DNA from 2 places in the Acetobacter persici genome. Region 2 is predicted to be linked to the other one. Evidence: riboswitches for the same ligand, from Rfam matches in the RefSeq annotation. Region 2 holds a riboswitch; the other holds the start of a gene.
What was found. A riboswitch is a leader RNA that binds a small molecule or an ion and turns the genes downstream of it on or off. The one in region 2 is predicted to bind S-adenosylmethionine.
Positions count from the first base shown of each region.

Region 1: it holds a riboswitch for S-adenosylmethionine, as region 2 does, so the genes downstream of both, metZ (O-succinylhomoserine sulfhydrylase) here and JK199_RS05420 (threonine aldolase family protein) in region 2, are expected to answer to the same signal.

Region 1 covers NZ_JAERKU010000001.1:42,973-47,139, forward strand. Annotated here, with positions in the region: gene JK199_RS00170 (aromatic ring-hydroxylating oxygenase subunit alpha) at 1-556, shown strand, start outside; gene mutT (8-oxo-dGTP diphosphatase MutT) at 549-1,538, shown strand; SAM riboswitch at 1,647-1,726, shown strand; gene metZ (O-succinylhomoserine sulfhydrylase) at 1,791-2,999, shown strand; gene apaG (Co2+/Mg2+ efflux protein ApaG) at 3,194-3,667, shown strand; gene folE (GTP cyclohydrolase I FolE) at 3,719-4,167, shown strand, end outside.
Region 2 covers NZ_JAERKU010000003.1:216,938-221,104, forward strand. Annotated here, with positions in the region: gene queE (7-carboxy-7-deazaguanine synthase) at 1-188, opposite strand, end outside; gene bioB (biotin synthase BioB) at 234-1,235, opposite strand; gene JK199_RS05420 (threonine aldolase family protein) at 1,368-2,408, opposite strand; SAM-I-IV-variant riboswitch at 2,463-2,578, opposite strand; gene JK199_RS05425 (SDR family oxidoreductase) at 2,670-3,443, opposite strand; gene JK199_RS05430 (LysR family transcriptional regulator) at 3,590-4,167, shown strand, end outside.

The sequences.
Region 1 (4,167 bases), on a different contig from region 2:
GGATATGAACCATCAGTTCATGCACATGAAGCAGATGGGCCAGATGCGCCCGCGCTTTCTGGGCCAGAAACGCGAGCCCGGTCTGGTGGAAGCCCAGTATTCCTTTGCCCGCACCAGTGGCAAGCAACCTCTGGGTGAAGCCCTGATTTTTGGTGAACGCCGCGATTCCTCGGAAAAATTCCAGCATCGTGACGTCATGACCATCCGCACGGAATATCCCTATCAGACACTCCGTATCCAGACAGGGGATGAAGACCCGGTGATGGATCTGTGGATTGTCTATGTCCCGCAGGATGCGGAAGAACTGACAAACCGGACGTTCGGCCTCCTGTCTGTCAAACGCCCCAAGGTGCCGGGGGTGCTGGAACTGGCATGGCCGTTCCTTGTCGCGTTTACCGAACGGATTTTTGCGGAAGACCGTGAAATTGTGGAGCTTGAACAGCAGGCATGGCGTGAACTGGGTGGGGACCACAATGTGGAGGTCTTCCCCGTCATCAACGCCCTGCGTGGCCTGCTGGCGGAATGCGGTGTACCCGCACCGGCTGTGAATGCCTGACATCACGTCTCTGGTTCTGGAGACGCCGCCCTACCGGCTGCGCCCCCTTCTGCCTGATGATGCGCCTGCGCTGCACAATCTGGTCAATGACTGGGAAGTGGTGCGCATGCTCAGCCGCCTGCCCTTCCCCTACCCGCGGGCACTGGCGGATGACTGGATTGCCTCCACGCTCTCCATGCATCGGGCCAGAGAAGGCTGCCATTTCGCTATTCTGGATGAAAATAATACCCTCCTTGGCTGCGTGGGCCTGCGTGTGCAGACCGTGCCGCAGGTGGGGCGCGTTGGGATGCTGGGCTACTGGGTTGGCCGCACATACTGGGGCCGGGGCATTGCGACCCGGGCGGCCGGGCGGCTGGCCCGCTGGGCGCTGGCTAATCTGGATATTACCTGCCTGCGCGCCACGGTAGCGGAGGATAACGCAGCCTCTGCCCGTGTTCTGGAACAGATCGGGTTCCGGGCGATTGGCGCGGACAAGCAGATGTTTGTGGCCCGTGGCCGCGAGCACCCGGTCCGTGTTTTTGAAGCCACGCGGGATGATCTGGATACCCCTTCCGGCACGCCACAGAGCGAGGGGGCAGCCCCCCGCAAACTCGTGCTGGTTTCCGCCGCCGCGCTGATTGACGCACAGGGGCGTATTCTGCTGGCCAGACGCCCGGAAGGCAAAAGTCTGGCCGGACTCTGGGAATTCCCTGGCGGGAAGGTTGAACCCGGAGAAACGCCGGAAGCCGCGCTGGTGCGGGAACTGGAAGAAGAGCTTGGGCTGGATGTCTCCCGCGCCTGCCTTGCGCCGTTTACCTTTGCATCCCACGCCTACAAGGCGTTTGACCTGCTGATGCCGCTCTATCTGTGCCGCCGCTGGAGCGGCTCCCCGACGGCGAAGGAAGGGCAGACACTGGCATGGGTGGCGCCGGAAAAACTGCATGATTACCCTATGCCGGACGCGGATATTCCTTTTGTGCCGCTCTTGCAGGAATTGCTCTAAACTACGCCCGACCCGCTGCATGGCTGAGCCCTCCGTCGGGACTATGGATAGAGGCTTGACGAACAGAACCTGCCTCCGCATAACAAAACCCTTACCGTGCGTTAAAGCACGATAAAACCTCGTGATTTGTACGGCCGGCTTGCGGCGAGGTAAAATAAACGCGCTAAAGAGGCCATGGCGACGCACTGCCGACGCCACGGTTTCCACGGTCACACTGCGCTGCACAGCAGCAAAAGAACCGGATACCTCGTGATGAGTGACAGCAAGACCTCTTCTTCCAAAGCCTGGCGTCCCGCCACCCGCCTTTTGCATGCAGGACTGGAACGCACCGAATATGGTGAAACCAGCGAGGCGCTTTTCCTGACATCCGGCTTTGTTTACGAAAACGCCGAACAGGCCGCTAAAACCTTTACGGGTGAAGTCTCACACTATCAGTACAGCCGCTTTGCCAACCCCACAGTGGTTGCACTGGAAAAGCGTCTGGCCGATCTGGAAGGGGCTGAAGCCTGTGTCGCGACCTCAACGGGGATGGGCGCGGTCTCTTCCGCCCTGCTCTCCCACGTTAAAGCCGGGGACCGCGTTGTGGCCTCCCGCGCACTGTTCGGCTCCTGCCACTGGATTGTAGCCAACCTGCTGCCGCAATATGGCGTGGAAACCGTGTTCGTCGATGGCGGGGACCTCGCCGCGTGGGATGACGCCTTCAGCAAGCCAACCGCCGCTGTGCTGCTGGAAAGCCCCTCCAACCCCATGCTGGATGTGCTGGACCTCGCCGCCATCTCAGAGCGTGCGCACAAGGCCGGGGCACTGGTCATTGTCGATAACGTATTTGCCTCCCCGCTCTACCAGAAGCCGCTGGAACTGGGCGCGGATGTGGTCGTGTATTCCTGTACCAAACATATTGACGGACAGGGCCGCGTGCTGGGCGGGGCCGTACTGGGCAGGGAAGACTGGATTAAGGAAACGCTCCAGCCGTTCGTCCGTAATACTGGCAATGCTCTCTCGCCCTTCAATGCGTGGGTAATGCTCAAGGGGCTGGAAACACTTGCCCTGCGCGTGGAAGCCATGACGCGCAATGCGGCTGCGGTGGCAGACTACCTCGCCTCCGCGCCCGGGATTGTCAGCGTGCGTTATCCGGGCCGCAAGGATCATCCGCAATACGCGCTTGCCCAGCGGCAGATGACGGGTGGCGGCACCATGGTCGCGTTTGAAGTTGCTGGCGGGCAGGAAGGGGCCTTTGCCTTCATGAACGCCCTGAACCTTATCGCCATTTCCAACAATCTGGGCGATGCGCGCTCCCTCGTGACGCACCCGGCCACCACCACCCATATGAAGATCGGTGAGGAAGAACGGGCCAAGCTCGGGATTTCTGAAGGCGCGATCCGCTTCTCCGTCGGGCTGGAAGACAGTGCCGATCTGATTGATGATCTTGCCCGTGGCGTGGCGGCTCTCGCCAAAGCCTGATCAGGCCCTGACTTATACCTGCCTGCCGCCGGTCTGCTGTGGCTGTTTCAGCACACAGCAGACGGGCGGCTTCCCTTTTCTGATCGCTTCGTGATACTGCCAGCGGATTGTTGCCGTGGTTTCTGCGCTGCGGGATAAAACCCGCTGGCGTGAAGCAGGCCTTTTTTATTTTTTGCGCAGGAGCAGAACACCCCATGCCTGACTGGCCGGACTCACCGCCCATGTCCCCCGATCATGATGACGCCATGAGCGACCTGTTCGCCTCAGCGCCGATGTATGAAGCCGTGACGGGAGATATGCGCGTCTGCGTACAGGTGTTCTGGCTCCCGGAACAGTCTGAACCTGATGAGGACATGTATTGCTGGGTTTACCGCATCCGCATTGAAAATGGCGGCACGGCCCCCATCCAGCTCAAGGAACGGACCTGGCAGATTACGGACGGCGCAGGCCGGACGGAATATGTGCATGGAGAAGGCGTGGTGGGTGAACAGCCCGTTATCCGCCCGCAGAACGGGTTTGACTACACTTCCGGTGTTTCCCTCACCACGGCGGGGGGCTTCATGCGGGGGTCTTACCAGATGTGGAATGTCAATTCCGGCAAACGGTTTGACATCACCATTCCGCCCTTCAGCCTTGATAGCCCGTTCCAGTTCCGCCAGATCCATTAACGTGAAGCAGTCAGAACTGCTTCATCACCACGCAGACCGCAGGAGAATGGCATGAGCGACCCTCTGCCCAAAACCAACCGCCCCACCCGTGAAGAGGCGGAAGACGCCATCCGCACCATGCTGCGCTGGGCCGGGGAAGATCCGGAACGCGAAGGCCTGCATGATACGCCTGCCCGCGTGGCCCGTGCGTATGAAGAGTTTTTTCAGGGGTATGAAATCGACCCTAAAACCCTTCTGGAACGCACGTTTTCTGAAGTGGAAGGGTATGATGAAATCGTGCTGCTGCGCGATATCCGCTTTGAAAGCCACTGCGAGCATCACCTCGCCCCCATTATTGGCCGGGCGCATGTGGCCTACCTGCCGCGCCAGCGCGTGGTCGGTATTTCCAAGCTGGCGCGTGTGGTGGATGCCTATGCCCGCCGGATGCAGATTCAGGAACGGCTGACGGCGCAGATTGCCAACACCATCAATGATGTTCTGCAACCCCACGGCACGGCTGT
Region 2 (4,167 bases):
TTGCCGCCGCCCTCTCCATCCGTACCGATAAAATCAGTATCACAGAACTGGCAGATGGCTTCAGCGCGGTCGGCTTCCCGGCCAGACCACAGGTTGCATCCCGCAAAACGACAGAACACGGCCGGTCGCCCGGCCTGTCCGCCCTCACCCTGTAAGGTGAGGAACATTTCCTTGACCATATAAGACATGCGGCAACTCCTGACGCAGGTCAGGCAAGGAATGCAAGAAACATTTTAAACGGAAATGCCCGTCGTGTGCATACCCAGCTTGTCCAGAAGCGTGCGATCCCGCGAAGCCTGAGGGTTGGGCGTGGTCAGCAGGCGTTCGCCATAGAAAATGGAATTGGCACCAGCAAGGAAGCACAGGGTCTGTGTTTCATCACTCATATCCTCACGGCCCGCAGCCAGACGCACCCGGCTTTTGGGCATGGTGATGCGTGCTGCGGCAATCATGCGGACAAAATCCAGTGGGTCAACGGCCTCAGACTCGCCCAGCGGAGTACCTTTAACGCGGACCAGCAGGTTGATCGGAACGCTTTCCGGGTGCGCGGGCAGGGAGGCGAGGGCGGCAATCAGCCCTGCGCGGTCTGTCTCGTTTTCACCCATGCCGACAATGCCACCGCAGCAGACATTGATGCCCGCATCCCGCACGTTGGACAGCGTATCCAGCCGGTCCTGATAGGTGCGGGTGGTGATGATATCGCCATAATATTCCGGAGAGGTATCCAGATTATGGTTGTAGTAGTCCAGCCCGGCGTCCCGCAGTCTGCCAGCCTGTCCGGCATCAAGCATCCCCAGCGTCACGCAGGTTTCCAGCCCCAGCCCCTTTACGCCCTCAATCATGGCGCAGACGGTTTCCAGATCATGATCCTTGGGGGAGCGCCAGGCGGCCCCCATGCAGAAGCGGCTGGCTCCGGCGTCTTTCGCCTTGCGGGCTTCCATCAGCACAGCATCCACGGCCATCAGGCGTTCGGCCTTCACACTTTTTTCGTGCAGGGCGCTTTGCGGGCAATAGGCGCAGTCTTCGGGGCAGCCGCCTGTCTTGATGGAAAGCAGGGTGGAAATCTGCATTTCCGTAGGGTCAAAATGCGCCCGGTGCGTGGCCTGAGCGCGGAACATCAGCTCCGGAAACGGAAGGTCCAGCAGAGCCTGAATTTCCGGCACCGTCCAGTCATGACGGATTTCGGGCAGGGAGGCTGAGGAGGAACGCGTTACAGGAGAAGAACCGTCAGGCATGCGTTAGGAACCAGATTTTAAGTGAAAAGTGGACTGAACATATCCGGTTTGCGGCGGCAAGGCCAGCCTTGCGAAGGGCAGGGACTGGCCGATTGAAATTTCATTTCGGGTCATAACAAAAAGGACTGACCGTTAAAGCGCTGCGTGCAGACTTTTAATATCAGCCGCCAGCGCATCGACCTGCGTAAGGTCCGCATCCCATGCAAACATGAACCGTGCGCCCCCTCCGATAAATGTATAAAAGCGCCAGCCTTTGTCCCGCAGGCCGTCCAGTAAGGATGCCGGGGCCTTCAGAAAGACGGCGTTGGCTTCTGCCGGAAACATCAGGTCCAGCCCTTCAAGAGGTTTAATCTGTCTGGCAAGATGCGCTGCTGCGGCATTGGCGGCCTGACCGTTGCGCAGCCATGCACCGCTTTCCAGTATGCCGACCCACGGTGCGGCCAGAAAGCGCATTTTGGAAGCCAGTTGTCCGGCCTGTTTACAGCGGTAGTCAAAGCCATCCGCCAGTGCGCGGTCAAAAAAGAGAATTGCTTCCCCAACGGCCATGCCGTTTTTGGTGCCGCCAAAACACAGTACGTCCACGCCGGATTGCCATGTCATTTCAGCAGGGGAGCAGCCGAGAGCCGCACAGGCATTGGCAAAACGGGCGCCATCCATGTGCAGGCGCAGGCCCAGATCCCGGCAGACGGCTGAAATGGCCTGAATTTCCGCCAGTGTATAAACCTGCCCGGTTTCCGTGGGCTGGGTAATGGTGACTGCACGCGGTTTGGGGAAGTGAATATCCGTCCGGCCCGTTGCCAGCGTGCGGATAGCCTCCGGCGTCAGCTTGCCGCCCTGTGTGGGGGCTGTCAGCAGCTTGGAGCCGTTGGAGAAAAACTCCGGCGCGCCACATTCATCCGTCTCAACATGCGCGAGAGCAGAGCAGATCACACTGTTATAGGACTGGCAGAGAGAGGCCAGAGCCAGCGCATTGGCTGCCGTGCCGTTAAAGGCAAAAAAAACGTCACAGTCTTTTTCAAACAGGGTGCGGAAGGCGTCGGCGGCTCTGGTGGTCCAGAGGTCTTCACCATAGGCGGGCACATAGCCCTGATTGGCGTCCTGCATGGCAGCAAGTGCTTCCGGGCAGATTCCGGCATAGTTATCGCTGGCAAACTGTTGGGTAATCTGTGTCATGTTTGATCTCTTCAAAACGGTTGAGATCAAAAGACAAAGCGACGACGCGCGTGGCATGGGTCCGTTATTGCCGGTCTTCTGGCCACATCCCTTCCTGCAAAACAGGGAAGGCACCACCTTGCACGGATGCAGGTTGGTGTCAGGCGTCGGCCTGACTCTTGATGCTTCTGACGCTACTCATAAATAGTCGATAAAAAAACGCAACAGTTTGTTGGGTATGGAAGGAAAGGGCCACGGAGGCTCCTTTCCTGAAAGTCCACGTTATTTTGTGGTGTAGCCACCATTGATCAGAATGGTCTGGCCCGTCATCCACCAGCCTTCCGAGACCAGAAAACGGACGAAGGGTGCAATATCCTCAATGTCTGTCAGGCCTGTTTTGCTAAAGGCGGACAGGGCTGCTGCGGATTTATGATAGGCCACGGCCTCAGGTTCTTCCTGACCGTAGAAAAACGGTGTGTCCATCGGACCCGGACCAATAGCGTTGACTGAAATCCCGCGGGCACCAAACTCCTTGGAGGCCGCGCGTGTAAAATGTTCAACCGGTGCTTTGGCGCCTGCATACGTGGAATAGAACGGCGTGTAGGCACCGAGAAGGGATGTCACGAGCGTTACGATTTTGCCGTTATCATTCAGATGCAGCCCGGCTTCCTTAATGAAGAAATAGGCGGCTTTGGAATTGATGGCGAACATCTCATCAAATTCAGCTTCTGACGTCTCGGCAATTGGTTTTTTCAGCACTTTACCGACGGTATTGATGGCGATGTCAGGTTTGCCGATGGCGGCAATGGTGTCCGCAAACAGTTTGCTGTTGGCAGCGGCGGTTGTCAGGTCGGCCTGCAGGGCAACAGCCTGCACGCCGGCGGCTTTGAGGTCTGCCAGAGTTTTTTCCGCATCGGGGGCGCTGGCGTCACTGTTGTAATGAATGGCCACAGCCTTTACGCCGTGGGCTGCCAAATCGCGGGCAATCAGACCACCCAGATTTTTGGCGCCCCCCGTGATCAGAACAGTTTTTCCTTTAAGCGTATGGTCTGCCATATCCGGTTGTCCTTCCGTTGAAAGAACCGCAGGATGCGGACTTTCATGTAGCAAAAAGTATCATCTCGGTTTCCTTGATAAATTAGTATCTTTATACAACACTTGTCGTATAATACGAACAATAAGGCGTATCACCCGAGGGTTTCGTGGACCGGATTGATCTGTTTCGTATTTTTCTGCGTGTTGTGGACTCTGGCAGTTTTTCAAGGGCTGCGGACACGCTCAATATGCCCCGGTCTTCCGTTTCCACAGCGATTCAGGCGCTGGAAAGCCGGGTAGGGGCACGGCTGTTGTCCCGCACCACGCGTACAGTCACCACCACGGCAGACGGCCGGGCTTTTTATGATGTCTGCCTCCGACTGGTGTCTGACATTGAGGAAGCGGAGGGGCTGTTCCGGCGCGATAAAGCCGCTCCACGCGGTATCTTGCGGGTCGATATGCCGGGGCGTATCGGGCGGCTGATTGTGGCACCTGCCTTGCCAGACTTTCTGGAACGCTATCCTGAAATTGATATCGAACTGGGGGTGACTGACAGGCCTGTTAATCTGGTGGAAGATGGGATTGATTGCGTGCTGCGTATCGGCCCGTTGCAGGATTCCGGCCTGATTGGCAGGAAAGTCGGAGAACTGACTTTAATGAACGTCGCCAGTCCTTCTTACCTGGCGCGTTACGGTGTTCCGGCCACACCCCATGACCTGTCACAGCATCTGGCGGTGGGCTATGC